One region of the Solibacillus sp. FSL K6-1126 genome, then DNA from elsewhere that is predicted to be linked to it. Evidence: riboswitches for the same ligand, from Rfam matches in the RefSeq annotation. Region 1 holds a riboswitch; each other region holds the start of a gene.
What was found. A riboswitch is a leader RNA that binds a small molecule or an ion and turns the genes downstream of it on or off. The one in region 1 is predicted to bind S-adenosylmethionine.

Region 1 (8,363 bases):
ATTTTATACTCAGTCGGTGTCAGTTTGACAGGTTCTCCGTCCACACGGATTTCCCGCGCTGCAGCGTCCAGCTCCAGTCCTTCAACAAGCGGAGCGGCTTCTCCTACCGTGCCGAAGTTGACATAGCGTCTTAGCTGGGACTTGACGCGTGCCATCAATTCAAGTGGGTGGAACGGCTTTGTAATATAATCGTCCGCACCTACTGAAAGCCCATGAATTTTATCGCTTTGTTCCGCCTTTGCACTGAGCATAATAATCGGGATATTGCGTTCTGCACGAATTTTGAATGTCGCGGTAATCCCATCCATTTTCGGCATCATGATGTCTAAAATCATACAGTGTACTTCATTTTGTTCAAGCAGTTCGATTGCCTCAAGCCCGTCTGCCGCTTTTAACACCCGGTAACCTTCATTTTTCAAATAAATTTCTATGCCGTCCCGGATGTCCTGATCGTCATCTGTTACGAGCACCGTCAGCTGATTCATCTTGCTCACCTCACAACTTTCTTGTTCTCCATCATAGCAAGTGGTTGATTTCCATTCCGGGTCGGACACTTTCCGCGGGCACGGCTCGAGCCTGTAGTCTCTCGCTCGTGCTGTTCCCGCTGGAGTCGCCTCCCCTACATTCCAATCAACCTTCTTATCATCTCCACTATTTAATGAAGAGCCAACTTTTTCTTATAAGTTTATAATAAAGCCCATTTCTTAACATCTAACTACTGTAAATCTGAAGAAATTCTTAAGATTTCTTATTTTACATTAAATGAGATTTTACTTTCGAGGAAGTATTGTCTAATAAAATTTGTGGTGCTACTTTATACTGGTTTTGTTCTACTTTCACGGCTAAAAATTCTGCTTTTCATTTAAAAGGTTCCACTTTCGGGCCAGGACTTTCTACTTTCAACTCAGTATCGGCTAATAAACGCAGCCACAGTGCCACATCAGTGATTTTTTTCACAACAAAGCAAAAAAACTGCCTCCTATGAAGCAGCTTTCTTTGTGCCGAATGTTAACACAATTATTCCACCTAATAATAGACTAACACCAATCCATGCAACAAATGTTAAATGTTCCCCTACTAAAAACACACCGAGTAATGCGGCTGTTAAAGGTTCAGCTAAGCTCAATGTTACCGCGGCCGACGAACTGATTTTCTTCAAGCCGCCTAAAAATAATATGTATGCCAAACTTGTTGCAGCAAGTGCCATAAAAAGAATCGGCCATATATTCACGCCTTCTGTCAGCCAGCCAAAACCGTCTTTTGCTGCAAGCGGCAATAAAAATAAGGCGCAAATTGAAAAAGTCATTGCAACAGCAGGCAATGTTTCTTCCCGTTTCATCAACTGCTTACTCACATTCGTATAAAGGGCAAACATGGAACCTGCAGCCAATGCTAACCCTATGCCAAGCGGGTTGATCGCCGTCTCACCTTGATTCATAAATAACAGCAGGCAGCCGACAATGGCGAGCACTGTTGCAATTGCCCATACTAGAGTTGGCCGCACTTTCCAAAAAACCCACTCGATGAATCCCGCAAATACAGGCGCGCTGCCGATTGTTACGACCGTTCCTACTGCAACTCCTGTAAAGCAGACAGATGTGAAAAACAGACTTTGGAATAGAGCAATCGTGATCGCCGCTAAAATGGTGCACTTCCATGACCAGTTACGAAAGGAAATTTTCCTCATCGCCAAAACCGCAAGCAGTAAAATGCCTCCGCCAATACCCGACCTTACACATGCTACCGCAAACGAAGAAATCCCTTCCGTTAAAAAGGTTTGTGTTGTTCCGACCGTCCCCCAAAGCATGGCGGCCAAAAGCACAAACAAATACGGTAAAATATTCACATCCTACACCCCATTTTTATTAATTATGCTATCATACGTTAGAAGTCCATACGAGATGAAGTTTTGTTGAAATCGATTTATAATAAGATTAACTTAAACTAAAAAGGAGGCATCATGATGTTTAAAACAGTAGAACAAACTGCAGCAGATATAGGCATGCCTGAACATCAGGTTTTACAGTACATTTATGCCGGTCGCATTAAAGCAGTACATGATGGTGAACACTTTTTAATTAATAGTGCGCAATTTGATACGTACCATCAGCAACTCGAACGAATTAAAGAAGAAATTGAAATTTGGAAAAACACTCCGATTCCCGAAGATGTCGATATAAAAGATGAGGACTAATAGAAAAGAAGCGAATTCGTTCATCGAGTTCGCTTCTTTTTAATCTCTTCTTATTAAATAGTGACTGTAAACCCTGCACGTTTCCCGATAATTTCAGCATAATCCTCTACCATTACACTTGCTGTCGGATACATCCCGGCGCCAGGCCCAATTACGGATAATGTTCCGATATAGTTTGTCTCCATCGTCACCGCATTGAACACATCATCTACAGGATAAAGCGGATGTTCATTGTTCACGAGTAGTGGTGCCACTTTTGCATGAATTGTACCGTCTTCGAGTTTTTCCACTTCTGCCACATGACGATAGCGAAGACCTTGCGCTGTTGCTTCCGCTACTTGTTCTGATGAAATTGTATCGATTCCGATCACTTCTACCTCTGCCCAATTTGGCTGTTCCCCAAATGCAAGGCTCGATAAAATCATCAGCTTTTTAAATGCATCCTGACCCGATACATCGTTAAATGGATCCGCTTCTGCATAACCTAATTGCTGTGCTTCTCTTAATGCTTGTTCAAAGCTCCAGCCCTCTGCACGCATCTTTGTTAAAATATAGTTTGTTGTTCCATTTAAAATTCCTTGAACGCAGCTTACTTCGTTGACCAGAAGAATATTTTTCATTGTTTTAATAATAGGCACACCACCTGCTACCGTTGCCTCAAAGCCGACGAATACACCATTTACTTTCGCCAATGCTTCGAGCTCCTCGCCCCGTTTTGCAAGCATTACTTTATTCGCTGTAATGACATGGCATTTTGCCTCAACAGCACGTTTTAAGTAAGTGAATGCAGGCTCTTCATTTACAATCGCTTCAAATACAACTTGCAGATTATTTTCCGCCAGTACGTCATCCATTGATTCCGTCATTAAATGTTTTGTGCCCGGTACACGCTCACGGCTTGCATCGGTTACTAAAATCTTCGCGACCTCCAGTTCAACACCCAGCTTTTCGCGAAGCTCCTGCCTCTTTTCATTTAAAATATGGTAAATTCCCTGACCTACTGTGCCAAATCCTAAGATCGCTGCCTTGATTGTTGCCATTGCCTTTCTCCTCCAAATTCTTAACACGCATATATTAACGAATAATTCAAAAAATTTATCTTAAAGAAAATTCTATCCTATATAATACATGAAAACAAGGATAATCTCGCCTAGAAGGACATTTGTTTACTGTAAACGGTCAATATTCATTCAAATTTTATTTTTTAAGAGCTAATTTGGAGACTATGATGTTAATATTTCCAGTCACTACTTGTGTTTTGGGCTAAGTAGTTGAGAGAGTTTTGTTATGTTCTAATATATTCAGAAATCGTCTAATATATTTTGAAATGTTCTAATAAAATTGCGATCTTCTAATATAACCGGTTAATGTTCTAAAATGGGGTCGCAATCTGCTAATATCCACACTCAATTTGCGAATATCGCTCACACTTCTTCTAATATCGCTCATCATTGTTCTAATAAATCGCAAACACCGGTTTCAACAACCATTTCCTGCCCGGAAAATAAGCGTACCCAACCTTCAAATTCACCCAAATTCTAATAACATCGACATTTCTTCTAATATCCCCAAAATTTCTTCTAATAATCGTTTTCATACTTCTAATAAACCATATACACCGTGTAAAAAAATCACCAAATAAAAAAACACTAGCAAGGGGGCTCGCTAGTGTTCCGGAATTATTTTATACTGCCACGTTTATATCATTATATGCCCGTAAACGATAGGCAGTTAAAATCTTGGTCATGACGATTTCCTCTTTTGCCGAGAAGTCAGGGACCGCGTATGGGCGCTCTACTAACTGAAATTCCCCATATTTTAAGAACCACTCTCTAGCTGGCGATAAAATATGGGCTGTACCATGAATTTTGTATTCCTCGGCAACTTCTTTTATAACATAACCCGCTGTGGCAAGATCGTGAGCTTGTTCTGAGAAAGCACTGTGTCCGAAAACATGCTGCCACATTGTATTCACATCCGCCAAAATTTGCTGGATCGCACAAGCGTTCACAAATTCCTTTACGTCATTTAGTTCATAAATAATATAGGCTGCAACGTTTTGTGCACTGTATACTTTCCCCATGTTGAACAACTCCTTTTCTTCCAATGATGCTGCAACATCACTTTAAATTTTTCCGGTTGGTAATATAATTATCCCAATTGTATTACTAGGTATTTAATTTGTCAATAAAACTTATAAAAATAGTAGGGATTAATTTTCTAAAAATTGCTTAGCTTTTCGAATGGGAAAAGCTAAGCCTTTTTTAAAGCATTATGCGTTTGTTTCTACTCCAATTTCCGCTGCAACTTTCGCTAATGCCTGCTCTAAATCCGCGATAATATCTTCCGCTGCTTCTAACCCGATCGATAAGCGAATGAGCTCTTCCGATACGCCGGCAGTTTTTAATTCTTCCGCAGATAACTGTTGGTGTGTTGTGCTCGCAGGATGAATAATTAATGAACGGGCATCGCCAACGTTCGCTACATGTGAGAACAATTCCACGTTATCGATTACTTGGCGGCCAGCTTCACGTCCGCCTTTAATTCCGAACGTAATGATTGATCCGAAGCCGTTTTTCAAATACTTTTTCGCTAAATCATGTGTCGCAAAATCTTCAAAGCCGTTGTAATTCACGTACTCCACAAATGGGTGGTTTCTTAAATACTCTGCAACTTTCTGTGTATTTTCATTGTGTCGGACAATACGCAAATGAAGCGTTTCAAGTCCTTGCAGGAAATTAAATGCCGCGTCAGCAGATAATGTTGGACCAAAATCACGCAATAGTTGAACACGAAGCTTTGTCGCAAATGCAGCGCCTGCTGTGTCAATTCCGTATCTTAGACCGTGGTATGAAGTATCGGGTTCTGTAAACCCTGGATGTCTTCCTTGTGTCCAGTCGAATTTACCGGCATCAACGACAATCCCGCCGATCGTCGTTCCATGACCGCCAATCCATTTTGTTGCAGAATGAATGACAACATCCGCGCCGAATTCAATCGGATTACTTCCATATGGGGAAGCAAATGTGCTGTCGATTAATAAAGGAAGACCATTGTCATGAGCGATGTTTGCTACCGCTTCAATATCCAGTACTTTCAAGCTTGGATTTCCGATAATTTCTGCGAAGATTGCCTTCGTTTTATCAGTGATTGCCGCTTGGAAATTCTCAGGATTTGATTCATCTACGAATTTTACTGTAATGCCGTAGCGAGGCAATGTTGTCGCGAATAAATTATATGTCCCACCGTAAAGTGAACCTGCCGCTACAATTTCATCCCCTGCACCGGCTACGTTTAAAATAGAAAATGCTACTGCTGCTGCGCCAGATGAAAGCCCTACTGCAGCTGTGCCCCCTTCTAATAAAGCAACCCGTTCCTCAAATGCCCCGACTGTCGGGTTCATAATTCTTGAATAAATATTGCCTGTTTCCTGTAATGCAAATAGACGTTGCGCATGAGCTGTGTCATTAAATGCATAGGCCGTTGTACGGTAAACCGGAACTGCAATTGCTCCTGTTTCCGGGTCTGGCTTTTGACCCCCGTGTAATAATAATGTTTCTGGTCTTAAATTTGTCATTTTAATACCCCCAAAAATTTAATCGATGGTGAAATCGGTGTTTTTGAGGAGGATTTTTTAAATGAAAAAAACCCTCTTCAGTTAAGAAGAGGGTTGCGCATGAGCAAGTTTGCCTCCTCTTATCTTTCAAAATGATTGTCCATTTTGTAGGATTTAGCACCTTAGTCAGTTCATCACTTACTGGTTGCCGGGCATCTCAGGGCCTATTCCCTCCGCCGCTCTTGATAAGAGTTATGTGATTTGTGTTCCATCGTTGAGTCTCAGTATAAAACATACTAATCCGATATGTCAACACAAAAAAATTAAAATTTTCAGATTTCTATTCTGATTACTCTTATCTGTATTTAACGATATGCAAAAATTTCCTCCCTATGAATTGAATAGACGCTTATAATCGACTTCAACTAAAATATTGACTAAAATAAGCTTGAAGGATATACCATTAAGATTTTTATTACATAAAAGGGAGATGTTCACGTGAATACAAAAGAATTATTACGCAGTCACACATCTGTTCGCAAATATACAGGTGAGGAAATTTCAAAAGAAACTGTCATCGATTTAATCGAAACAGCACAAATGGCGGCAAGCTCGCATTTTGTGCAGGCATACAGTGTTATCTGGGTAACGGATGAAGAAAAGAAAACTAAACTGGGTGAACTGTCTAAAAACGAATTCCAATTCAAAACAGCTGGTGCCTCTTTCTTATTTTGCGTAGATTTCAAACGTTTGCAGGTAGCTGGTCAAAAGCACGGAGTCGATATTTCTGCTGACACGGCTGAAAACGTGCTTGTAGGTGTAGCAGATGTTGCATTATTTGCGCAAAACTTTGTTATTGCAGCAGAATCAATGGGTTATGGCATTTGCTATATTGGCGGTGCCCGTACAAATCCTAAGGAAATTAGCGAGCTGTTCAATTTACCGGAATATGTTTTCCCGCTATTTGCGATGACGATTGGTACACCGACAAAACGCAATGAAACAAAACCACGTTTACCAGTAGCTGCGGTATTGCATGAAAATGGCTATGATCTTGATCAATACGATACGCTTCTAGATGAGTATGATGGCATTATGGAAGACTATTACAGCAGCCGATCTTCAAATCAAAAGACGGCAACATGGACGAAGCAAATGGCTGATTACTTAGTAGAACAAAATCGTCCACATATGAAAGAGTTTCTCGCTTCACAAGGTTTCACTTGGAAGTAGGCTTATAAACCAAAAATGCTATTTTTCTCTATGAGAAAAATAGCATTTTTTGCTGAGCGTTAAAAATTGATTTCCATTCCGGGACGCTTTCCGCGGGCACGGCCTGAGCCTGTAGTCTCAGGCGTCGTGCTGTTCCCGCCGGAGTCGCCCTACATTCCAATCAATTTTACAAAGTATCCGTTTCTTAATAAGGGTTTTCTTCTTATCCAGCGGTACTTCTACTTCTGCCCAAATTGCTTTATTTATTTCAATCCTTCAATTTGCAATGCTTTCACAGGCTGGAAATCTTCCCCTGTTTTCGCATACGTAATGGTCGCCTGATCGCCTTCTTGTAAGTAAATTGCAAACGGTGCAACTTCTGTAGAAACAATGAAGTTTTCACCTGTATTTGCCAGGAATGATACGATCGTGAAATCACCTACACGCTCTTTATAAACACGCACAACTTTTACCGTCGCCTTTGCTTCTTCAGCATTTGAAGTACCGTCTACCGTACTTCCGCCACGACTTAGCGCTGTTTTATAAAGTCTTAACGCTTCATTTGGTGTTGTACCATACGCCGAAATTTCAGGATTTGCTGCTGACACGATAAAGTAATTTTGCAGGAATCCGTTCGCATCGAGTACAGCTGACAGCCAACTCGCTTCACCGTAGAAGTTGTAAAGGATCGGCATTTCACCTTCCCATTCTTTTTCGATGAACTTTTTCTCGATAATTTCAAGAGCCCCTTGGGAATCCATATAAGACTCTTCCAGATTTCCGGTATAGTACGTCGCTTCACCGGTACGTGCATGTGTTAATGCATAACCAAGCATCGAGTCAACGCCCTCTTTCGGACTTGTAAAATCAGTGAAATAATACATTTCCCCATCTTCCATAAAGATTGGGCTTACATTTGCTTCCGTACCTTCATCGCTCGGCAACTTAACATCCTTTTTACCGACTAGACTGTTCCAGAACCCGTGCACATAGTTACCGTAATAACTATTTTGCAAACTTACCGCTTCCGGTGATACCGCACCATCGATAAATGCCGGTACATCTGCAATCGCGATTTTCTCTGTTGCACCCGTCTCTGCATCAACAAGTACAACCCCTTTTACATCAAAGCCGTTACGTGCCGAAATAAATTCCCCGTAAGAACGGATGTAATACGGTTTACCATCCTCATCAATTTCAAGCTGCGGATCTCCGTAGAAAATTAATGATGGATTTTGAAGACGAATATGACGCTCCAGGTTTTTATTTAAATAAGCAGATGGAACATAGCTCATTTCAGCCTTCACAAACTTTGGATTATCGCTTGAGTCTGTAGCACTCATCGTGAAATAACCAGGTGTTGTTTTTCCGTTGAACCATTTAAAGAATCCTGAAAACTCT
Region 2 (8,363 bases), 3.4 Mb from region 1:
GACAATCGGGTTACGATATAAACGATAACCTAAACGACCTAATTTTGACTTTTCAAGGTATTCATCAACTGTCAGCATATCGATATCGCCAATCCCGCGCTTATCCAAATTTGAACTTGTTGCGTGGTGAATCGTATGCTCACGTTTCCACTTTTCGTAAGGGAAAGATGTCACAATACCTGTAATATTACCGATAATGGCATTCGCCTTTTTGCTTTTGAAGAATGAACCGTGTGTACAGTCATGGAAAATAATAAATGCACGAATAACAAATCCTGAAGCAAGGATACTACATAACGCCGTATACCATGGAGAGTACTGGAGCAATATATAACCCGCCCCCCAAATTAATACAAGTGGTACAAGCGTATTTAATATTTGTTGAATACTAAGTCGCGTTTCTGACTTTGCGAACGGTGCAACATCTTTTCTCAGCTGCTTTGTTTTATCTGCATGTGTGCTTACCATGTGTCGATCCCTCTTTCCACAAAAATTATTAACCTAATCATATAAAAAGGAGAATCATGATAAAATGCTCAAACATCATATTTTTTTTATGACAGTTGTCATATGACCTGGTAACAACAAGTGTTCCTTCTAATTCTCCTGTGGAATTTTTGGTCCATCCAAATCTAACTGGTAAAACACCAGATCCAGCCAATTCCCGAATTTATAACCCGCATTGCGGATTGTTCCGCTATATAAAAATCCGAATTTCTCATGTATTTTAATACTGGCGATATTTTCTTTATCAATACAGCCAACCATCGTCTTTACACCTTTTACTTTTGCTTCTTCAATAATTGCATTCATTAGTTTACTCGCAATCCCTTTTTTATAATGATTTTTATGAACGTATACTGAATGCTCTACTGTATATTGGTTGGCTGGATAGGCACGGAAACTTCCGTATGTCGCATAGCCTGCAACCTCTCCGTCTTCTTCAAATACGAATAGCGGATAATCTGAAGCCTGCTTTTCTTCAAACCATCGCAAACGGTCTTCCAATGTCTGTTCCTTGTACATGTAAATCGCTGTGGAATTAAGAATATTATCGTTAAATATTTCCAAAATAGTCGGTATATCTTCTTTTGTTGCACGTCGAATCATCATTTCTTCCTCCTAAAGGTCGCAAAACCGCCTTACCTCTAATAAGGTAAAGCGGTATTTTTAAATCAATTATACATTAAAATAACGAGCATCCGGGTGGGCAAATACAATAGCTGATACACTTGCTTCCGGCTCCATCATAAAGCCTTCTGTTAAATGTACGCCAATCTTTTCCGGTTTTAATAAAGAGAACAGCTTCTCCTGATCTTCCAGGTTCGGACACGCCGGATAGCCAAAGCTGAATCGCTGCCCTTGGTATTTTGCCGCAAATCGATCACGCATCGTAAAGTCTGTTGCATCCGGGAAGCCCCACTGGTCACGGATTTCCTGGTGGATACGCTCCGCAAATCCTTCCGCAAGTTCAAGTGCAGTCGCTTGTAATGCATGGCTTTCCAAGAACTTTCCTGCTTGTTTCAGTTCATTTGCTTTTTCACTTACCCCTTTACCTGCTGTAACGACCATTAACGCAATATAGTCCATTTCACCGCTGTCTACCGGCTTTAAATAATCCGACAAACATAAAAATGGGGCTGCTTGCTGGCGAGGGAATGTAAAGCGTTTGATTTCAGTTTTTGCATCGTCCGGGCTGTATACGACAACATCATCGCCATCGGATTGCGCCGGGAAAAATTGATACATTCCAGAAGCACTTAATCCGCCGCTTGTTAAATAACCATTTACTAAATCCGTTAATAAAATCGCGCGTTCATCTTGGTCTGCAAGCAATTGTTCCAAGTTCCCTTTAAGCCCTAAATGGTGTCCGATCAATGTACGCATATTCACATACGGATGTAAATGGGCTACCGAATAATCCGGTTTAATATGCGGTACTAAATCTTTTGGCTTCCATACCGCCGCATCCCCAACTGTTCGTACCGGCTTTTCGAGAACCGCCACCGCTGGACGTGCCGCACGTTTCGCATCTGATTCCAGACGCTTTTCTCGTGCATCGCGCAGTTCTTCTATGAATACATGACGCTCGTTAGTATTCATTAAGCGATTCGCCTGTTCTAAACCTTGCATTGCATCTTTTGAATAGATTACCGGTCCATCATACTGATCGGCAATTTTCGTCTCAGTAAAGCGACGTGACAATGCCGCGCCTCCTACTAATATCGGAATATCAATACCGGCTTCTTTAAAGTCTTGTGCCGTAATGACCATTTGCTGAGCCGATTTTACAAGTAAACCTGACAATCCAATAAAGTCGGGTTTTTCTCTTCGAATTGTTTCAATCAGCTGTGCAGGTGTTACTTTAATCCCTAAATCTACAACACGATAGCCGTTATTGCTTAAAATAATGTCGACCAGGTTTTTCCCGATATCATGAACATCGCCTTTTACTGTCGCCAAAACCATTGTCCCTTTATTGGCACTCGTATCGCCCTTCTCCATAAACTGCTCTAGATGAGCGACCGCTGCTTTCATGACACCGGCACTTTGTAGCACTTCCGCTACAATCAACTGGTTTTCGTTAAACAGCTTGCCGACTTCCGCCATCCCTGCCATTAATGGTCCATTAATAATATCAAGCGGTGTATCGAATTTTTCGAGTGCTGCATTTAAATCTTCAATTAACCCTTCCTTCGTACCTTCCAATATGTAATACGCAAGACGTTCTTCCACTGTCGCCGGTAATTCTTTTACGACTGCATCTTTCTTTTTATCACGGTAAAAGTCAGTAAATACAGCGAGTGTTTCATCATTTGTATTGAAGATTAAATCGTTCGCCAGCTTGATTTCTTCTTCAGGAATCGATGCATAGCGCTCCAGTTTTTCAGTATTTACAATCGCATAGTCCAAGCCTGCTTGTGTACAGTGATATAAGTACACTGCATTTAATACTTCACGTCCAACTGGCGGTAAGCCGAACGAAACATTACTTACACCGAGCACTGTTAAGCAGCCAGGTAAATGTTCTTTAATGAGGCGAATTCCTTCGATTGTTTCTTCAGCGGCACCAATATATTGCTCATCACCTGTACCTACCGGGAACATTAACGGGTCAAAGATAATGTCTTCTGCTGACATGCCCCATTTTTCTGTTAAAAGCTGAAAAGAACGCTTCGCTACTTCAAGCTTTTGCTCACGTGTAATAGCCATTCCAGTTTCATCAATCGTACCGACAACAAGTGAAGCCCCATATTTTTTCACAAGTGGCATAACAGCATCGAAACGCTCTTCTCCATCTTCCAAGTTAATCGAGTTAATAATGGCCTTCCCTTGCGAAAACTTCAGTGCGACTTCCATTACTTTTTCATCTGTAGAGTCAATTACAAGCGGTACTTTAACTTTTTTTACAACTTCCTGCATAAAGTTTTTCATATCTTCTACTTCATCGCGGTCAGGGTTTGCTAAACAAATATCGATGACATGTGCCCCGTTTTTTACTTGTGCACGTGCAATTTCTGCAGCTTCTTCAAACTTTCCGTCAACAATCAGGTTTTTGAATTTACGTGAGCCAATTACATTCGTACGCTCCCCGATAAATAATGGACGCATCGATTCATCATATTGCAATGGCTCGATACCTGATACGACATGTCCGTGCGTTACATCTTTCGGCTCGCGTGGTTTATAGCCATCTACAGCTTCACGGATCGCCGCGATATGTGCTGGCGTTGTACCACAGCAGCCGCCGACGATGTTCAACCAGCCTTTTTCTGCAAAGCCTTGCAGTTTTTTCGATAATGACTCCGGTGTTTCATGATAGCAGCCTTCCTCGTCCGGTAAACCGGCATTCGGATAACAGCTAATATAACCATTTGAAAGCTCTGCCAATGAACGGATATGATCGGTCATAAATTCCGGACCTGTTGCACAGTTCAGTCCGACAGACAACGGCTTAATATGCTCAATAGAAATATAAAATGCTTCAATTGATTGCCCGGCAAGCGTTGTTCCCATTGGCTCAATTGTTCCTGAAATCATGACAGGCAGCTCTTTGCCAAGTTCCTCAAATGCACGGTGAATGGCAATCGTTCCTGCTTTAACATTAAGCATATCCTGGGAAGTTTCCATTAAGAGCAAATCCGCTCCCGCTTCAATTAGTGCTTTTGCCTGGATATAAAAGTTTTCTTCCAGCTCTTCAAATGTTATACCGCCTGTTACCGACAATGTTTTAGTCGTTGGCCCGATTGCACCTGCGACAAAGCGCGGCCATTCTGGTGTCGAAAACTCTTTTGCAGCCTCTAGTGCAATTTCAACCGCCCGCTTATTAATTTCAACTGCCTTGTCACCTAAGTCATATTCATCCAACACGAGTGGTGTTCCACCAAACGTATTGGTACAAATAATATCAGCGCCTGCAGCTAAATAGGCACGATGAATTTTACTCAATACATCAGGTCTTGTCAGTACCAGGTTTTCATTACAACCGTCTAAGTCTTCTCCGCCAAAATCTTCATATGTTAGGTTTTCTGCCTGAAGCATCGTCCCCATGGCACCATCGATGATAAGTATTCTTTTTTGTAATTGCTCATGAATCGGGTGATTATACATTCGACTGAACTCCTTTACTTTCCACATCATATTGTTTTACATAGTCCATTAATTCCAGCGTCATATCATAGCGTAAAAACGGTGTAATTAAATAAATACCGTTAAAGTATTCACATGCTGTATCGAGCAGCTCTTTAGCAATCGCGATTCCTTCTGCTGTCGATGCTTCCTTGTCATCCCCACAGGCAGCCATGCGCGCAAGTACTTCATCGGACAGTTTAATGCCCGGTACTTCATGATGTAAAAATTCCGCGCTGCGTGAAGATGTTAGTGGCATAATCCCGATATAAATCGGTGTTTCCAAATGCTTCGTCGCCTCATAGATTTCGATAATCTTTTCTTTCGTATAAACCGGCTGTGAAATAAAGTAATCTGCTCCATGCTCGATTTTCTTTTCTAAACGGGCTACAGCACGGTCCAGTACACGAACATTCGGATTAAAGGCAGCGGCTACCGAGAAATTTGCCTGTTTACGCAGCGATTTCCCAGTAAAAGAACCACCTTTATTTAACTGCTTAATTAGAGAAATCAGTTCCATTGATGAAACATCATATACGCTCGTCGCCCCCGGGAAATCCCCTACTTTTGTCGGGTCCCCTGTCACGACAAGAATATCATGAAGTTCCAGTGCATCAAGTCCCATTAAATGTGACTGAAGCCCAATTAAATTTCGGTCACGGCATGTCAAATGCGGCAATGAACGAATTCCTTGCTCTTTTAAAATCGCAGCCATCGCGATATTACTGATGCGCGGTGAAGCAAGTGAGTTATCAGCCATCATAATGACATCGGCTCCTGCTTTAGATAACTGTTTTGCCCCTTCTACAAATCCGTCAATTTCCAGATGACGTGGCGTATCCAGTTCCACTATAACTGAACGTTCACGTTTTGCTTTTTCGTGGAGCGGCTCCTGTTTACGTGGCTCCGGAATTCGGACAAATTGTGTATGGCCGGGTTTTTCTTCTTTTGTTTCAATTGGCTGCATATTCGCCAAACGTTTTTTTACGGCTGCAATATGCTTCGGTGTCGTCCCGCAGCATCCGCCAATTAAACGGACACCTTGGTTTACGAGTTCAACTGCTGCACGTGCGAAATAATCGGTTTCCGACTCATAAACTACTCGACCATCTTCAATGTCCAATAATGATGCATTCGGATAAGCTGATAAAAAAGCTTTATTCGGTAAATTAACCCCTTCAAATGCCTGAATTGTATGGAAAGGACCTAATCGGCAGTTACTCCCAACAATATCTGCACCTAACCTTTCCAAGTCTTGAAACGCTTCATTTAACGTCATTAAATTTTGAAGGACACCCGGTTCCTGCATCGTCACTTGAGCAATGATCGGCAAATCGGTCATCGAACGTAATAGATGGACACAATGCGATAATTCTTCAAAATCGTAATACGTTTCCAATAAAAATCCATCCGGTTCACCTGCTAGTAATACTTCCGCCTGTTCTTGGAACGCAGCTAAAATTTCATCTAATGTTGCATCACTTTTACGAATTCCCCGAATACCACCGATTGTTGCCAGAACATATTGCCCATCCAGGGAAGCTGCCCGCTTTGCGATCTTTAACGCTGCTTCATTAAACTCCTTCACACGACTTTCATAGCCATAACGTGCAAGCTTAATACGGTTAGCTCCATATGTATTGGTCTGAATAATATCTGCACCTGCCGCAATATATTCACTATGAATTTTCTCTATAATATCAGGACGGGCAATATTCATTTCTTCATGGCAATAATCCAACCCATATGAATAAAGAAGTGTCCCGATTGCTCCGTCGGCTGTTAAAACCCGTGTTTGTAATTCTTCAAGTAAACCCATTGCCTTCACTCCATCATTTACAGTATTTTCAGTATTTTAACGATACAAAAAAGCCTTCTTTCATTAAAGAAAAGAAGGCATAGTAGTTATCGACTTAATCCCTTCTCATCTTCTGGCATTCGCCACTGGATTTAGCACCTGACTTAATGTTGGTTGCTGAAGTTTCATCGGGCCAGTCCCTCGACTTCTCTTGATAAGAAATAATATGAATTTTTGAAATATTTAAATGAATCATAACGTTATCTAATACGTCCGTCAATACCCTTTAGCTGAATGAAGTATTTCTTTACATAATTCGACTAATAATGTGTTCAGCTGTTTTTTTGCCGTTTTGAATACAAGCACCGATTCCTACTCCGAAATAGGCACATCCCGCTAATAGAACATTCGGGTAATCCGTTGCCAGTTGCTGTATAACTTTTGATAAGGCTTCATTATGCGCCAAATCATAGCGCGGCATTTGGTCAATCCACTTTGTTACATTAATGACAGTTGGATCCGCTTCAACACCTAAGCTGAGACGAATGTCTTCCAATGCAACTTTTGTCAGTTCTTCATCTGACATGGCTGCCAACTCTTCATAGCGCGGATTAATATCTTTATAAAACAAGCGAACGAGTAAATTGCCTTCTGCTGACGTATGCTTCCATTTACGGCTCGTCCATGTCGATGCATTACAAACTAAATCACTATTATGCGAAACGATAAAGCCGGTACCATCAGCCGGTAATATATCGTCCGGTACATCAAAGCCAACATACATCGTTAAAGTAGATGCCGTCGTGAACTTTTTCAGCTGTTCCTCTAATGAATCATCCTGTATTACATGACGTACCGTCTCATTTGGAACGGCCAGTACAACAATATCTGCCAATATTATTTCATCTTCCAGCACGACTTCATATTGCTCACCTTTTTTTAGAATTTGCTTTGTTACTGTCTTTCTCATGAATTCAACTTCCGGCAGCTGTTCTTCTATACGATTGATTAATGCTGATAAACCCGGACGGAAAGAAATAAACTTCTTATTCGCAGCTTTTTCGAATTGCTCGCGATGTGCCTCGAAGCCTTTAATAATCGATCCGTAGTTGTTTTTATAATCCACTAAATACGGCAATGTAGATGCCAGGCTTAATTGATATAAATCGCCTGAATAAACTCCTGCCAATACTGGGGCAATTTGCTTTCGAACAATTTCTTCACCTAAAAAATATTCTAAAAACGTACCGATAGAGCTTTCTTTAGTAAATTTAGTATTCGGGATTTCTAAATCTTGAAGGGCCCTCTTCTTTCCTTCTTCTGAAATTAACGTACTCGACATGAGCGATTCTACACTCATCGGAATACCGAATGTCGAACCTGCCGGAATAGCATACAGCTCGCTATTCGTATGAATGTAGGAAATACCTGTTTCGTTATAGACAAGCTCTGATTCAAAATTAAGCTCCTTAACAAGCTCCAATACCCCTGAATGGCGTGCTACAATTGAATCAGCCCCTGTTTCCATAATAAAACCTTTATCGTATTCGGAATGAATTTTTCCGCCTAAATATGCGTTCTTTTCAATCAGTATTAACCGTGCTTCCACGTTTTGCTCATGCATTTTATTTTTCAGATAATGCATCGTACATAGCCCGGTAATTCCTCCACCTACAACTACTACTGTTTTCATATCCATTCTCTCCTATTTCGTTCGCTTCTCTTCTTATAGTATAAACTTTTTCATACGAAATATGGTCAGCTGGGTATTACAATTTTCAGAACCTCATAAGAAAAGCCACCCTCCCTCGACATATTCCCAGGTAGGATGGCCTCTATTTTACTTATAAGAAAGTTGCTTTGTCAGGGAAATTATTTCTGCTTCCAAAGATGTAGAACGTTTATCAAAATAGCGTATACGTTCATTGCTGCGGTT
Region 3 (8,363 bases), 2.6 Mb from region 1:
TGAACAGAACTAGGAAAAAAAATAATAAGGGAAAACCTTATTTTATACAAAGTAAAAACAGCATTTTCCCCATAGAGGAAAATGCTGTTTGTTTTTGATTGAATAAAGTTGGTCATTAGTAAATTATACTAATGGGCCGCCTTTTTGAACGATTGCTTCATCAACATTCTCGAATTTCGTGAAGTTATTTTTGAACAGATCAGCAAGTTCAGCAGCTTTTTTGTCATATGCAGCTTTATCTGCCCATGCATCACGAGGATTTAATACGCTAGATGGTACACCTTCAACGGCTACTGGAATGTTTAATCCAAATACTGCATCTTGAGTTGTCTCAACGTTATTTAATTTACCATCGATTGCAGCACGAACCATTGCACGTGTATAAGAAAGCTTCATACGGCTGCCTACACCATATTCGCCACCAGTCCAACCAGTGTTTACTAGGAAAACTTGTGAACCGTGCTCATCAATTTTCTTACCTAATTGCTCTGCATAAACTGTTGCAGCAAGCGGTAGGAATGGAGAACCGAAGCATGTAGAGAATACTGGTTCTGGCTCTGTTACACCACGTTCTGTGCCGGCAAGTTTTGATGTGAAACCACTTAGGAAGTGATACATTGCCTGCTCTTTTGTCAATTTAGAAATAGGAGGTAATACACCAAATGCATCGGCTGTTAAGAAGACGATTGTATTTGGATGACCTGCTACTGATGGTAACACAATATTGTCAATATAGTCGATAGGGTAAGCGACACGTGTATTTTCTGTTAATGAACCGTCAGCATAGTCGCATTCGCGTGTTTCAGGATCTACCGCAACGTTTTCCAGTACTGAACCAAAGCGAATTGCATTATAAATTTCCGGCTCATTTTCAGCAGATAGGTTGATTGTTTTTGCATAGCATCCACCTTCAATGTTGAATACGCCGTTATCAGACCAACCGTGCTCATCGTCACCGATTAATTTACGATCTTTATCAGCAGATAAAGTTGTTTTTCCCGTACCAGATAGACCGAAGAATAATGCAACATCGCCACCTTCACCAACGTTTGCAGAGCAATGCATTGGGAAGATACCTTGTTCAGGCAATAAGTAGTTCATAATACCGAAGATTGACTTCTTCATTTCACCTGCGTACTCAGTTCCGCCGATTAAGATGATTTTCTTTTCAATAGATGTTATAATGAATGTTTCCGATCCTGTACCGTCTACTTCAGGATCTGCTTTGAAGTTTGGCGCAGATACGATTGTAAACTCGGCAACATGTTTAGCCAATTCGTCTGCTGTTGGGCGGATGAACAATTGATGACAGAATAGATTATGCCAAGCATATTCATTAATTACTTTAATGGATAATTGAGACTCTTTGTCTGCACCTGCAAAACCGTTGAATACATATAACTCGTCACGTTCTTTTAAGTAATTTACAACTTTCACATAAAGTTTATCAAATACCTCTGCAGAAATCGGACGGTTAACTTTGCCCCAATCGATTTTATTGTTGCAAATTTCTTCTTTTACTATATATTTATCTTTTGGAGAACGGCCAGTGTATTTTCCTGTTTGGGCACGTAATGCACCTTCAACAGTCAGCACGGCTTCTCCGCGTGATGTAGCTTTTTCAACTAATTGTGGAACAGATAATTGAGTTTTGATGTTTTCCCCGTTTAAAAGTTCTTTCAGCTCGTTAGCAATTTCTACCGAATTCATCTATTAAATACCATCCTTTTTTATAGTATTCCCTTATAGAGGGGAGTTGATTCCTAATTCAAAAATAGTATAACACATTAAGTGAAATAATCTATACTAATTGCAAATTATTTTTTCCGGAATTTTAAACATTGCGAAATACGTCAAAATTTGTTGACAGCACTTGTTTTTTTGCGTAAGATGTTTAATTGAACGGATACTCTTATCCCGAGCTGGTGGAGGGGCAGGCCCTATGAAACCCGGCAACCTGCGTATATTTTATACGTGTTGGTGCCAACCTGATGCAAGGGCAAAAATTCCCTTGAACGATAAGAGTGAAAGGTAACGAAACGTAATATCCTTTCCTCACGTGTGATGAACACGGCTATGAGAGAAAGGATTTTTTTTATTTTGTTTTACAATTTCGTGCTGAGCGAAAATTATATAGTTACAGCCTTTCAGACCCTCGTGTTAAAGCAAATATAGCTTGACGTTAAAAGGTAGATACGCATTAGCGTAATTGCTTTATATAACGGACATGGGTAATGAGTACCGTATCAATAAAAAACAATTGCCAAAGTGATTTAGGAGGAAATGACATGACAAATCGTCGACTGTTTACATCAGAAAGTGTAACGGAAGGACATCCGGATAAAATTTGTGACCAAATTTCGGATGCCATTTTAGACGCTATTTTAGCTGCAGATCCAAATGCACGTGTAGCTTGTGAAACTACGGTAACAACAGGCTTAGTACTAGTATCTGGTGAGATTACAACTTCTACTTATGTAGATATGAAAGGAATTATCCGTGATACAGTGGCAGAAATCGGCTACACACGCGGTAAGTACGGCTTTGATGCGGAAAACCTTGCAGTACTAGTAGCTGTAGGAGAGCAATCACCTGACATTGCACAAGGTGTTGACCAAGCATTGGAAGCACGTGAAGGTTCAATGACGGATGATGAACTGGAAGCAATCGGTGCAGGCGACCAAGGATTAATGTTCGGCTATGCATGTAACGAAACACCGGAATTAATGCCGATGCCAATTTCTTTAGCTCATAAATTAGCACGTCGTTTAACAGAAGTACGTAAATCAGGAGAATTGGAATATTTACGTCCGGATGGTAAAACACAAGTAACAATCGAATATGATGAAAACAATGAACCTGTTCGTGTGGATACAATCGTTATTTCAACACAGCATGATGAAGAAGCAACATTAGAACAAATTCAAACAGATATTAAAGAGCACGTTATTAAACCGGTTGTTCCTGCTCAATTATTGGATGAAGCAACAAAATACTTCATCAACCCAACAGGTCGTTTCGTAATCGGCGGGCCTAAAGGAGATGCAGGTCTTACAGGTCGTAAAATTATTGTTGATACTTACGGCGGCTATGCGCGTCATGGTGGCGGAGCATTCTCCGGTAAGGATGCGACAAAAGTTGACCGCTCTGCAGCATATGCAGCACGTTATGTTGCTAAAAACATTGTAGCAGCTGGCCTAGCTGACCGTGCTGAAGTGCAACTGGCGTATGCAATCGGTGTTGCACAACCTGTATCAATCGCGGTTGATACATTCGGTACAGGAAAAGTAGAAGAATCAAAAATCGTGAACTGGGTACGTGAGCTATTTGATTTACGTCCTGCGGGCATTATTAAAATGCTTGATTTACGTCGTCCGATTTATAAGCAAACAGCAGCATACGGACATTTCGGTCGCACAGATTTAAATGTGCCATGGGAAAGTACGGATAAAGCGGCTGAATTGAAAGCTAAAGCAGGAATTTAATATAATAAAAAGGAGCATCCAGTTTAATGGATAGCTCCTTTTTTATGATCTTATATAAGATTTCTTTTTAACAAGGTATAGATTTATAAGATTCAAAGAGGGGAATGACTGTTAAATTATTTTTGAAGTGATTTATAGTATTGCCCTTTTGCCACATATTCTGAAATTATCCGATCCATATCTGCGCGATCTTCTGCTGTCACTTCACGTACGACTTTTGCTGGGCGACCCATCGCTAAACAATTGGGAGGAATCACTTTTCCCGGTGGTACAAGACTGCCGGCACCAATAAATGCACCCTCGCCTATAACAGCCCCGTCCAGTATGATGGAACCCATACCAACTAAAGCGCGTTTTTTAATTGTACAGCTATGTAATGTAACTTGATGACCTACTGTTACTTCGTCTTCAATAATGAGAGGGGCAGCGGGACTTTGGTGAAGGCAGCTCAAATCCTGGATACTGACACGGTCACCAATTATAGTTTTGTTTACATCGCCACGAATTACCGTGTTAAACCAAATTGAAGTTTCGGCACCGATTGTTACATCACCGGTAATTGTGGCATAGTCTGCAATGAATGCAGAAGGGTGAATCGTTGGTATTTTATCCTTATAAGGGTAAATCATGTGCATTTCCTCATTTCTTCTATAAAATTGTAGATAAATCTATAGATATCGTAACAAAACGTGAAGATTTTTCAATTAACATTTCTTTTAGAACGGAATGTATTATAATTATACAAATAAATAGTAATATAATGATGCCGATGTTAAAGAAGGTGCAATATCGTAATTTTTTGATAATCGGCAAACTCATTCCTGAATTAAAGGATCACGTGTTTATGTCATAAAAATATTTTATATGTAAGGAGTATTGGCCATGTGGAAATGGGAAACAGAGCAACAACCAAAAGCCGTAGTCGTTATTCTTCATAGCGCATATGAACATCATCGGTGGTACGCATGGTTAATTGAAAAGTTCCGCAGCTCACACTTTCATGTTGTAATGGGGGATTTACCTGGACATGGAGAGCAAGGAAAGTATACAACGTATCATGATGAAGATTTTAAAGAATATTATAAGTATACAAAAGTATTATTGAAAGTGGCACTAGAATATAACGTACCGCTTTTTATCGTAGGAAATGGCCTAGGGGCTGCAATAGCTACGTATGTACTCCAGAACAATAAAATAGAATGTGCGGGTGTTGTTTTAGCATCCCCCTGGTTTAATTTAAAGCTGGCACCGGGAAAATTGTCGAATGCTTTATCAAGCTTCAGCGCCATTACATCGAATGTTAAGCTGAAACATGAGTTGGAGCCTCACCATCTTACGCGGAACACAGATGTGTTAATGGAACTAAAAGAGCAATTACCGTTGAAGAGTATGGTGACGGTAAAATGGTATCGCGACTGGCAGCAAATGTCGCGGACAATCCGTAACCCTGAATTGAAGTTTCCGGATATCCCAGTATTATTAATGACGGGTGAAAATGATAAAGTTTCAGACATTAGTACATCTAAGAAATGGATAACAGAGCATACGCTTTCCGAGTTTCACTATAAGCAATGGAAAGGTTGCCTCCACAGCCTTTATTTTGAAGTGGAACGGGAAGATGTTTTTAAATTTACGATAGATTATATTAATAATGTTTTAAGAGACTTGGGATATATTATTGAATAGTGATAAGCCTAACAAAATCATACTTTGTTAGGTTTATTTTTATTTCCTTAAAAAAAATATATCGAAATTTTCGAATATTTGTAATATACTAAATTTCAAATTAATACATTATTTCAACAAAGGGGGTATAGTATGGGTTTCTTGAATGATTTTGTAGGATGGGCCAACAATATTTTATGGGGTCCTGTTATGATTTATGGTATTTTAATCGTTGGTTTATTTTTCTCTATCCTAACAAAGTTTGCACAAGTCAGGCTAATTGGAGACATGTTCAAGTTAATGTTCAAAGGAGAAAAATCAGAAGCAGGTGTATCTTCGTTCCAGGCATTGTCGATTGCATTGTCGGGCCGTGTCGGTACAGGTAATATCGTTGGTACCGCAACAGCTATTGCATTCGGTGGTCCGGGTGCGGTGTTCTGGATGTGGGTGACAGCATTTATCGGGGCATCAACGGCGTATATGGAGTCGACGTTAGCTCAGATTTATAAAGAGAAAAAAGATGGACAGTATCGTGGTGGTCCGGCGTTCTACATTGAAAAAACAACTGGAATACGTGCATTAGGTGTTATTTTTGCCATTGCGATGATTATCTCTGTTGCATTTTTAATGCCTGGAGTTCAGGCAAATGCCATCGCAGGTGCAGTTGATAATGCATTTGGAATTGAACCATGGGTAACTGGACTAGTTACGATTCTCCTGCTGGCGGTTATTATTTTTGGTGGTGTTAAGCGTATTGCAAATGCTGCCCAAATTTTAGTACCATTCATGGCATTAGCGTATTTGTTAGTAGCGGCTATTATTATTATTATGAATATTACAGCTGTGCCTGAAGTGTTTGCTTTAATTTTCCGTAGTGCTTTCGCTACAGATGCAGTATTTGGCGGGATGATCGGTAGCGCAATTTTCTGGGGTGTAAAACGTGCCATCTACTCAAACGAAGCAGGTCAAGGTACTGGTGCACATCCAGCTGCTGCTGCAGAAGTATCGCATCCTGCAAAGCAAGGTTTAGTGCAGGCAGCTTCAGTTTATATTGATACAATCTTGGTATGTACTGCAACAGCATTAATGATTTTATTCATGGGTACATACAATGTCCATGAGGGTAGTCAAGACGGAGCTCTGATTGAAGCAAAAATGGATGAGACGATTACGTATTCAGGCTTTACACAAGCAGCTGTAAATGATGCGTTCCCATCTTTAAATAACTTTGGTTCAGGGTTTGTCGCAATTTCTTTATTCCTATTTGCTTTCACTACATTAATGGCATATTACTATATTGCTGAAACAAATGTTTCGTATATGTTTAATGGCAGTGCAAGACGTATCGGGATATTGTTAATGAAATTCGTATTATTGGCTTCGGCATTTTACGGCACAGTTAAAACGTCCGATTTAGCTTGGGCATTCGGTGACGTTGGTTTAGGATTAACGGTTTGGATTAACGTAATTATGCTATTATTCATCATGAAACCGGCCCTCATTGCGTTGAAGGATTATGAGCAACAGAAAAAAGAAGGAAAAGACCCAGTATTTGATCCGAAAAAACTCGGAATTAAAAATGCTGATTTCTGGGAGACATATAAGAAAGATTAGTAGATTAAAAGGAGCAGCTAGTTAAAAAGCTGCTCCTTTTTTTATGGAATAATACTGATGTAGTGCCTCAAATTGTTCCGCAGTAAAATCTTTTTGTCCGCGAATATATTTTTCATATAAATTATAGTAGCAAATCGTTAAATACTTATCATTATGGTGGCGGCTGTATGGCGGATAGTATTCATTTTCAGACAAACGAAGATCGACAAAATAACGATCCATCTTATCAATCGTACGAATTGTAATGTTTCTGGCGCGCATTTCCTTCAGAACAATTTGCGTATAAATATATAAATCCTCTTTTGGGTATTCATAAATATAATTGATTAATACATGGTTGTCTTCCTTCACGAAAATGCTGTTCAACTCGCGCCACTGGGCAAGCAGCTGACTTTTTGGGATAAAGGGAATTAACTCGGTATGCCATAAACGCATCATTTCACCTCATTAAGGATATGAAAAAGAGCTAAGAAAACTTAGCCCTCTATCGGAAATTCTTTTACTTTTTCTAATGCAATGATAAACGGGGGATCATTTTTCTGATTCATAAATTCATAGCGCAGAACATGTACATGTTTTTGCGGTAAATCACTTACATAGCGGATTACTTCATCGCGCTCATTTTTTCCGCCTTCGTGACCGTGATAGACGACTAAAACGATCATTCCTCCGACTTTTAACAGCTTTAACAAACTTTCGATCGCTTGGATTGTAGTATTCGGCTTTGTCACAATTTCATGATTGCTGCCGGGCAAATAGCCAAGATTGAAAATTGCTGCTGATACGGGTTTATGAATATAATTTGCTACATTTTCATGTCCGTCTTTTAAAACAATAGCCCGATGCTCGAGTGCATTGTCGAGCAGACGGTGCAATGTCGCATCAACCGCTTCTTTTTGCACATCAAAAGCATATACATAGCCGTCATCCCCAACGAGATTTGCTAAAAAAAGAGTATCATGTCCATTTCCAGCTGTTGCATCGACCGCAATATCACCCTCGGAAACCGACATTTCCAATAATGTTTGGGCATATTGAAGAACACGTTCTAATTTCATTTGGACACTTCCGCCTTATAAAACTTCCCTTGATAAGAACCTCTACGTTCCAGCTCTGCATCAATTCCGTTCAGAACTTCCCATTTGTTGACAGACCACATCGGACCGATCATTAAATCGATTGGACCATCACCAGTAATACGGTGGACAATCATTTCAGGCGGAATAATTTCAAGCTGATCTGCTACAAGCTGAATATAAGCATCCTTTTCCATAAATTCCAGCATGCCTTTTTCGTATTGCTTCACAAGTGGTGTTCCTTTTAAAAGGTGCAGAAGATGGATTTTGATACCTTGGACATCGAGCTTTGCCACTTCACGGGCCGTTTCCATCATCATATCGTAATCCTCTAGCGGCAATCCGTTAATAATATGCGTCACTACACGAATGCCATGCTTGCGCAATTTATTAACCCCTTCCACATATGTCGCATAATCATGTGCACGGTTAATTAAATTGGCCGTTTTTTCATGAACCGTTTGAAGTCCCAATTCTACCCATAAATACGTGCGTTCATTTAACTCTGCCAAATATTCTACAA
Region 4 (8,363 bases), 2.7 Mb from region 1:
ACCGAAGTTAGCTTCAGGTGCCTTAATCGCAGCATACGCTTTAACAGAGCCAGGTTCAGGTTCGGATGCATTAGGCGCAAAAACAACTGCTAAATTAAATGAAGCGGGTACACATTACGTATTAAATGGTGAAAAACAATGGATTACTAATGCAGGCTTTGCAGATGTATTCGTTGTATACGCAAAAATTGATGGCGATAAATTTACTGCATTCATCGTTGAGCGTTCATTCCCAGGAGTTTCTGTAGGTCCGGAAGAGAAGAAAATGGGGATTAAATCATCTTCTACTCGTACATTAATTTTAGAAGATGCAGAAGTTCCTGTAGAAAACTTATTAGGTGAAGTAGGCCGCGGTCATATTATCGCATTCAACATTTTAAATATCGGGCGTTATAAATTAGGAGTAGGTACTGTAGGTGCATCAAAACGTGCATTTGAATTAGCGGTTGCTTATACAAACCAACGCCAACAATTCAAAACGAAATTATCGGATTTCAACCTAACGAAAGAAAAGATCGCATCAATGGCTTCTCACATTTATGCATCAGAATCTTTAAACTATCGTACAGTTGGCTACTTCGAAGACCGTTTAAGCCAGTTATCCGATGAAGAGCAAAAAGACGGCAAATCAATCGCAGCAGCAATCGCTGAGTATGCTATTGAGTGCTCAATCGCAAAAGTATTCGGTTCTGAAACACTGGATTTCGTAGCGGATGAAGCGGTTCAGTTACACGGTGGTTACGGATTTATGGCTGAGTACGAAGTGGAACGCATTTACCGTGACTCTCGTATTAACCGTATTTTCGAAGGTACAAACGAAATTAACCGTATGATCGTACCAGGCACATTTATGAAAAAAGCATTAAAAGGTGAATTACCACTATTACAAGTAGCACAAGAACTGCAAAACGAGCTACTAATGCTTATGCCTGAAGAAATTGGCCAAGGTGCTTTAGAGCAAGAGAAATATTTAGTGAAAAATGCGAAGAAAATCGCAGTACTTGCAGCAGGTGCAGCAGCACAACGCTACGGTGCAAAACTGGATGCCGAGCAGGAGCTGTTAGTGAACATCGCGAACATTGCAAACCAATTATACGCAATGGAATCTGCAGTAATCCGTACACAAAAAGCAATCGAGCGTGACGGAGAAGAAAAAGCAGCACAAAAAATCCTTTACACTCAAATTTTCTGTCAGGAAGCATTCGCAGAAATCGAAAAAGAAGCAAAAGAAACATTGATCGCTTCAGTTGAAGGTGACGATGCACGTATGATTTTATCGGCTTTACGTAAATTAACGCGTAACAACCCTTACAACTTAATTCCGAAAAAACGTGAAGCTTCAGTGAAATTAATTGAAGCAGAAAAGTATGTAGTTTAATAAAATACTATAGTCGGGTGCATGACACTGCACCCGATTTTTCTATGTTGTTCTAATATAATGTAAAATGTTCTAATATATTTTTACATGATCTAATATATCTCGGAAGTTCTAATATAAGTTTCCTTTCTTCTAATATGACCGCCAAAGTTTCAAATAAACGAAACCATTCTTCTAAAATACGACCAGCATGTTCTAATATCGGCACAAATCTTCTAATAAAACCCATATTCATAAAAACGCCAATAATACGAACACATTTTTGATTTGTCCTTCTATATCCGTTACAATATAGGAAAATCCAGGGCAAAAGGAGTACTTACATGACAGTAAAATTCATTCAATATCCAAAATGTACAACGTGTAAAAAAGCGCAAAAGTGGCTAGATGAGCAAGGTGTGGACTATGAAAATATTCATATCGTAGAACAGACACCATCTAAAGAGGAGATTAAAGCAATTTATGAAGCAAGTGGAGTGCCATTAAAGAAATTCTTCAATACGTCCGGTATGAAATATCGGGAATTAGGTCTTAAAGATAAATTAGCGACAATGTCCGAGGATGAGCAATTAGAGCTATTGGCATCAGATGGTATGTTAATTAAGCGACCGATCGTAACAGATGGAAAAAAATTAACTTTAGGATTTAAGGAGTCTGACTTCTTAGAAACTTGGAAATAAACAGTTATTCACATTGTATTTCCGAACGAAATATGGCAAAATGAACTTGAATGTACTACATATAACATGGAGGTTTTCGAATGAGCACACCAAAAGAATTACGTTATTCAAAAGAGCATGAGTGGGTAAAAATAGAAGACGGTAAGGCAACAATCGGTATTACGGATTTCGCACAATCTGAATTAGGTGATATCGTATTCGTAGAATTACCTGAAGTAGGCGATGAGATTTCAAAGGATCAGCCATTCGGTAGTGTAGAGTCTGTAAAAACAGTTTCTGAACTATATGCACCACTTTCTGGTAAAGTAGTTGCAATCAACGAAGAATTACTGGACAACCCAGAATACGTTAATGAATCTCCATACGGAAATGCATGGATGGTTACTGTTGAGTTAACAAGTGAAGCGGAAGTTGAAGAATTATTAGACGCAGATGCTTACACTGCATTAATCGAACAATAATATGAAACACTAAAGCCTTCTATAGTAAGGTTTTAGTGTTTTTTTGTTATTCTATACATAAAGGTGACTTTGAAAGGAAGCGTGTACGTATGGGAAAATGCCTTGTTGTCGAAGGACGTGCCGATAAGTTGAGATTAATCCCGATTTTAGCAGAGGACGTGACAATTATTTGTACAAATGGCACAATAAGCGAAGTCAATTTGATTGATTTATTAGAAGGTTATGAGCAAGATGAAATTATCACTATGTTTGATGCAGATAAAAACGGTGAAAAGTTACGTAAACTGATGAACCGTGCATATCCTGAAGCACAACAGCTAATCATACCTCACGAATATATTGAAGTAGAAAAAACACCTACTAAAATCTTAAGGGATATTTTACTACGAGCAAAATTTTTAGTAAAAGAAGGATGACAGTATAATGGAACAATGGACGCAACAGCAATGGGAACAAAACGTACAACAATATGATCAGACAGCATTTTTCCTATATACGCCTATGTGCGGCACATGTGAAGTATCGGAAAAAATGTTGGAAGTAATTGAGAAATTACTACCAGATCTCCCGCTTGGTATGGCAAATATCAATTATTTAGGGGATTTACCTTATGAACTGAAAATTGAAAGTGTACCTTGTTTAATCGTTTCAGACAACGGAGAACTAACGAATAAAATTTATGCATTTAAATCCGTACCGTTTTTGTATGAAATATTAAAAAAGTAATTGACGTAGTCACTTTGTCGTGATAAAGTAACATTCATAATAATAAAACTTAATAACGTTGCTCTTATAAAGAGAGGTGGAGGGAAGTGCCCTATGAAGCCCGGCAACCAGCGATTACGCAAAGGTGCCAATTCACACAAAGTGTAAACTTTGAAAGATGAGAGAACGGTTTACCGTATAAATGTATGTGAAACCTTTCTACTTGTCTTGGTAGAAAGGTTTTTTTCATTCAGCGGATGTTTTGGATGAAAAAAGAACATGATTTTGAAATAGCAGGAAGGTTATTTCAATTTAGAAGGAGTACAACCGATGATTGATATACAAAATATTACAAAAGTGTATAACACGAAAAATGGTAAGCTTACGGCAGTTGATAATGTAAGCCTATCGATCAACAAAGGAGAAATATACGGTATTATCGGCTACAGTGGTGCCGGTAAAAGTACAATGATTCGCCTATTGAACGGTTTGGAAAAGCCAACGACAGGTTCTGTCATTGTAGGTGGTCAGGATATTGCAAAAGCTTCCGGGGCTAAATTACGAGAAGCACGTCAAAAAATAAGTATGATTTTCCAGCACTTCAATTTACTTTGGTCACGTACCGTTGAAGAAAACATCGCATTTCCACTTGAAATAGCAGGTGTTTCAAAAGCTGATCGTGAAAAACGAGTAGAAGAGTTAATTGAACTTGTTGGTTTAAAAGGAAGAGGGAAAGCGTATCCTTCTCAACTTTCAGGCGGTCAAAAGCAGCGTGTTGGCATTGCCCGTGCGTTGGCAAATAATCCGGAAGTGCTTTTATGTGATGAAGCGACTTCAGCACTTGATCCTGAAACAACGGATTCAATTTTGGAATTGCTGCTTGATATTAATAAAAACATCGGACTTACAATTGTACTCATTACACATGAAATGCATGTTATCCGTAAAATCTGTAACAGAGTAGCTGTTATGGAAGCCGGAAAAGTAGTGGAACAGGGAGATGTATTACAAGTGTTCCAACATCCGCAAGCACCGATTACGAAAAACTTCGTGTCGCAAGCTTCTGGTGAAACACAGGAAACGCAAGCATCACTGGAACAGATTTTAGCCAATTATCCAGAAGGCAAAATCGCTAAATTAACATTTGCAGCGGCAACGACAGAACAGCCTGTCATCTCACAAATGATTAAGCAATTTGACGTAGTTGTTAATATAGTGCATGGCAAAATCTCAAATACAACGGGCGGTTCGTTTGGTACATTGTTTATTCATATCGATGGCGAGCCAAAAGCAGTCGCGGAAGCATTAAGCTTTTTAGCGAAGCAAGAAATTCAGGCGGAGGTGATTGAGCATGTTTAATCAATTATTTCCAAACGTAGATTGGGGTAAAATGCTCGAAGCAACATATGAAACAATTTATATGACGGCTGTTGCGACAGTCATCACATTTATACTAGGACTTCTAATTGGTATTGTCTTATTTTTAACGAGCGACAACCAATTATGGGCAAATAAAATTGTACACTTTTTGACAGGGTCACTTGTGAATATTTTCCGCTCGATTCCATTTATCGTCTTGATCATTTTATTAATTCCATTTACGAAGTTTTTACTTGGAACCATCCGTGGTGCCAATGCAGCATTACCTGCGCTTATTATCGGTGCAGCACCGTTTTATGCGCGCATGGTGTTAATTGCATTAAGAGAGATTGATAAAGGTGTTATAGAAGCGGCTCGCTCAATGGGAGCGAAAACTTCTACGATTATTTGGAAAGTGCTGATTCCGGAAAGCTTACCGGCATTAATTTCAGGTATTACTGTTACAGCTGTCGCTTTAGTAGGGTATACAGCAATGGCCGGCATCATTGGTGCGGGTGGTTTAGGAAACCTGGCATTCCTTGATGGTTTCCAGCGTAACCGAACAGATGTGACTTTAATGGCAACTGTATTGATTTTAGTTGTCGTATTCATCATCCAATATATTGGGGATTTCATCACAGCAAGAGTGGACAAACGATAGTTAGTGGCTCGTAAGGCCGTAATTATAAATATTGGTGCATCGAAACAATATGGACGCAAACTTTTATAAAAGTGCGCGTCTATCCGAAAAATAATCAGAATATAGAAAAAGTTTCGATGGGCCGAAAACAAACTAATAAAAAAGGGTAGGTAAAACAAATGAAAAAGTTATTATCAAGCGTTATTTTAGGAGCTTCAGTACTTGCATTAGCAGCATGTGGAGGAGAAGATGAAAAATTAGTAGTTGGTGCATCGAATACACCACACGCAGTTATCCTTGAAAAAGTTAAACCGATATTAGAGGAACAAGGTATTGAGCTTAAAATCGAACCTTATACAGATTATGTACTTCCAAACCAAGATTTAGATAACGGTGATCTAGATGCGAACTTCTTCCAGCACATTCCATACTTCGAAGCACAAAAAGCAGATTTCGATTATGACTTTGCAAATGCTGGCGGTATTCACATCGAGCCAATCGGTATTTACTCTAAAAAATATTCATCTTTAGAAGAACTTCCTGAAGGTGCAACGATTTTACTTTCTAACTCAGTGGCAGACCATGGACGTATGCTTTCATTACTTGAAGCACAAGGTTTAATTACATTAGCAGAAGGTATTGATAAAACAAAAGCAGAAATAAAAGACATCGTAGATAATCCGAAAAACTTCGAATTCGATGCAAACACTGCAGCTGAATTATTAGTGCAAATGTACGAAAATGAAGAAGGCGATGCGGTATTGATCAACTCAAACTTCGCAATCGATAACGGCATTAACCCATTGGAAGATTCAATCGCAATCGAGTCTAGTGAATCTCCTTATGTAAATATCATTGCAGTAAAATCTGGCGATGAAGATTCAAAAGAAATTAAAGCATTAGTAGATGCATTACGCTCGAAAGAAGTTCAAGACTTTATCGTCGAAGAGTGGGGCGGCTCTGTAGTACCAGTTTCAGGCGAATAAAAATAATCCAAAAACCATTTTCTCCATTGGGGAGAAAATGGTTTTTTCGTTTCATAAAATTATCTTTCCTAAAATGGGATTTCTCCATATCTAATGAAGCTTCTACTTCTATCCAAGCCTTTTATTGGAATCGTGTTAATCGTGAATAAAAATTTGATATAAAGTCGACAAATACTTGTTCGGATGGGGCAAGATCTCTTGATGTTGGTGCAATAATGCCGACTGTACGTCTTATATTAGGTATGGTGATCGGCACTTTGACGGTCATGCGCGGTGTTGAATCATAGAGTGAACTTTCTGGTAAAAGTGTCACACCTATTCCTGCAGCCACAAGCCCTTTTAATGCATCCATATCTTCTCCCTCGGTAGTGATATTCGGCATAAAGCCTACAGAGCGGCATGCATCTACGGCAACTTTGTTTAAAATATAACCTTCAGGAAAGAGTACAAATTGATCATGACGCAAATCAACAAGGTTAATCGATTCTTTTTTCGCTAGTGGGTGTGTTGCGGGCAACAAAGCATGGATGTTTTCGCTGAACAGCACTGTTGTATTGATTGCTTCGTCTTTTGGTGGTAATGGTCCAAGCAAAGCTAAATTCAGCTCGCGATTTTTGACTGCATCAATCAAATATTTATAGGACCCTTGGCGTAGATGAAAAGAAATTTCCGGGTATTCTTTTTTAAATGCAGAAATGACGGTCGGCAATACATAGCTTGCCAAACTTGTAGGGAAACCTATTTTAATTGTACCTTTTGCAGGGTCTAAATATTCTTCTACCTGCTTTGCAGCAAAATCAATTCCCTTGAGTGCGGTAATACAATGTTCCAAAAAAATCTTCCCAACTGGCGTCAACTTTACGTTACGCCCGATTCGTTCAAAAAGCGGCGTTCCAAGTTCTTCTTCCAAGTTGGCAATTTGTCGGCTGATTGCAGACTGGGCAACGTGTAAATGCTCCGCAGCTTCAGAAATATGCTCGCGTTCTGCCACCTCTACAAAGTAACGTAACTGTCTTAATTCCACTATTTCCACCCCATTCATCTAAAAAGTAGATTGTTTATATCCAAACTATATATTGTTTATATTATTTCGAAAACTTTAAAATGTAAATACGGTATTGAAAGAATGAGGGGGAATGGATATGAGTTTTCATCAGTTACCAAAAGCGCAAGGGTTATATAATCCTGAATTTGAACATGACGCATGCGGAATTGGCATGTATGCAAATATAAAAGGAATACCTTCACATCAGATTGTAAAAAAAGGGCTAGAAATGTTATGTCGTTTAGAACACCGTGCTGGACGTGGCGGAGATGGCAAGACAGGTGATGGAGCAGGGCTGTTAGTTCAAATCCCACATGCTTTCTTTCAACAAAACTGCGCGGAACTTAATTTACCTGAAATGGGTGAATATGGTGTAGGACAAATTTTTTTCACGGAAAATGAAAACGAACGCCAAAAAATTGAAGAAAAGATGAATGAATTAATTGGACAGGAAAATCAGCAACTGATCGGCTGGCGAACTGCTCCGACAAATAAAGAAAATTTAAGTGATATTGCTAAATCGACTGCCCCTGTTGTTCGCCAAGTATTTATTCGTTCAAACGAAAACGACAATAAGGCTTTCGAACGAAAACTGTATGTCATTCGCAAACAGCTCGAACATTGGGCGACAGAGCATCAGTACGAATTGTATATTCCAAGTCTTTCAAGTCAGACGATTGTATTTAAAGGATTGCTTTCACCAGAAGAAGTAAGTGAATTTTATGTGGATCTGCAGGACAAAAGCTTCGTATCCGCATTGGCACTCGTGCATTCACGTTACTCGACGAATACATTTCCATCTTGGAAACGGGCCCATCCGAATCGCTATATTATCCATAATGGGGAGATTAACACATTGCGTGGCAATATTAACTGGATGCGTGCACGTGAGCAACAGTTCGTATCTGAAGCGTTTGGAGAGGACCTTGAAAAACTTTTACCGATAATCGATACAACGGGATCTGATTCTTCAATGCTTGATAACGCATTTGAATTTTTTGTATTGGCTGGACGTTCACCGGCTGAGACAGCGATGATGATGATTCCGGAACCGTGGACAGAAAATCCGCGCATTGATGAAGACCGTAAAGCGTTTTATCAATATCATG

Region 2: another riboswitch for S-adenosylmethionine. It lies ahead of MHH44_RS19330 (bifunctional homocysteine S-methyltransferase/methylenetetrahydrofolate reductase); the one in region 1 lies ahead of MHH44_RS02340 (O-acetylhomoserine aminocarboxypropyltransferase/cysteine synthase family protein).
Region 3: another riboswitch for S-adenosylmethionine. It lies ahead of metK (methionine adenosyltransferase); the one in region 1 lies ahead of MHH44_RS02340 (O-acetylhomoserine aminocarboxypropyltransferase/cysteine synthase family protein).
Region 4: another riboswitch for S-adenosylmethionine. It lies ahead of MHH44_RS16050 (methionine ABC transporter ATP-binding protein); the one in region 1 lies ahead of MHH44_RS02340 (O-acetylhomoserine aminocarboxypropyltransferase/cysteine synthase family protein).

The regions. Positions count from the first base shown of each region.
Region 1 covers NZ_JBBOPD010000001.1:478,801-487,163, reverse strand. Annotated here, with positions in the region: gene MHH44_RS02365 (response regulator transcription factor) at 1-485, opposite strand, end outside; gene MHH44_RS02360 (EamA family transporter) at 980-1,846, opposite strand; gene MHH44_RS02355 (hypothetical protein) at 1,964-2,194, shown strand; gene MHH44_RS02350 (homoserine dehydrogenase) at 2,248-3,234, opposite strand; gene MHH44_RS02345 (hypothetical protein) at 3,879-4,277, opposite strand; gene MHH44_RS02340 (O-acetylhomoserine aminocarboxypropyltransferase/cysteine synthase family protein) at 4,467-5,771, opposite strand; SAM riboswitch class I at 5,888-6,002, opposite strand; gene nfsA (oxygen-insensitive NADPH nitroreductase) at 6,249-6,983, shown strand; gene MHH44_RS02330 (hypothetical protein) at 7,226-8,363, opposite strand, start outside.
Region 2 covers NZ_JBBOPD010000001.1:3,879,090-3,887,452, forward strand. Annotated here, with positions in the region: gene MHH44_RS19315 (fatty acid desaturase) at 1-468, opposite strand, end outside; gene MHH44_RS19320 (GNAT family N-acetyltransferase) at 598-1,110, opposite strand; gene metH (methionine synthase) at 1,180-4,611, opposite strand; gene MHH44_RS19330 (bifunctional homocysteine S-methyltransferase/methylenetetrahydrofolate reductase) at 4,604-6,448, opposite strand; SAM riboswitch class I at 6,551-6,648, opposite strand; gene hemG (protoporphyrinogen oxidase) at 6,735-8,120, opposite strand; gene MHH44_RS19340 (chemotaxis protein) at 8,268-8,363, opposite strand, start outside.
Region 3 covers NZ_JBBOPD010000001.1:3,113,419-3,121,781, reverse strand. Annotated here, with positions in the region: gene MHH44_RS15425 (alpha/beta hydrolase family protein) at 1-13, shown strand, start outside; gene pckA (phosphoenolpyruvate carboxykinase (ATP)) at 124-1,710, opposite strand; SAM riboswitch class I at 1,910-2,025, shown strand; gene metK (methionine adenosyltransferase) at 2,289-3,485, shown strand; gene MHH44_RS15410 (gamma carbonic anhydrase) at 3,602-4,114, opposite strand; gene MHH44_RS15405 (alpha/beta hydrolase) at 4,368-5,171, shown strand; gene MHH44_RS15400 (alanine/glycine:cation symporter family protein) at 5,304-6,764, shown strand; gene MHH44_RS15395 (pyrimidine dimer DNA glycosylase/endonuclease V) at 6,786-7,199, opposite strand; gene MHH44_RS15390 (class I SAM-dependent methyltransferase) at 7,241-7,822, opposite strand; gene MHH44_RS15385 (TIGR01212 family radical SAM protein) at 7,819-8,363, opposite strand, start outside.
Region 4 covers NZ_JBBOPD010000001.1:3,205,367-3,213,729, reverse strand. Annotated here, with positions in the region: gene MHH44_RS16075 (acyl-CoA dehydrogenase family protein) at 1-1,378, shown strand, start outside; gene MHH44_RS16070 (arsenate reductase family protein) at 1,702-2,058, shown strand; gene gcvH (glycine cleavage system protein GcvH) at 2,139-2,519, shown strand; gene MHH44_RS16060 (toprim domain-containing protein) at 2,609-2,935, shown strand; gene MHH44_RS16055 (thioredoxin family protein) at 2,943-3,245, shown strand; SAM riboswitch class I at 3,307-3,409, shown strand; gene MHH44_RS16050 (methionine ABC transporter ATP-binding protein) at 3,555-4,583, shown strand; gene MHH44_RS16045 (methionine ABC transporter permease) at 4,576-5,244, shown strand; gene MHH44_RS16040 (MetQ/NlpA family ABC transporter substrate-binding protein) at 5,403-6,209, shown strand; gene MHH44_RS16035 (LysR family transcriptional regulator) at 6,331-7,233, opposite strand; gene gltB (glutamate synthase large subunit) at 7,352-8,363, shown strand, end outside.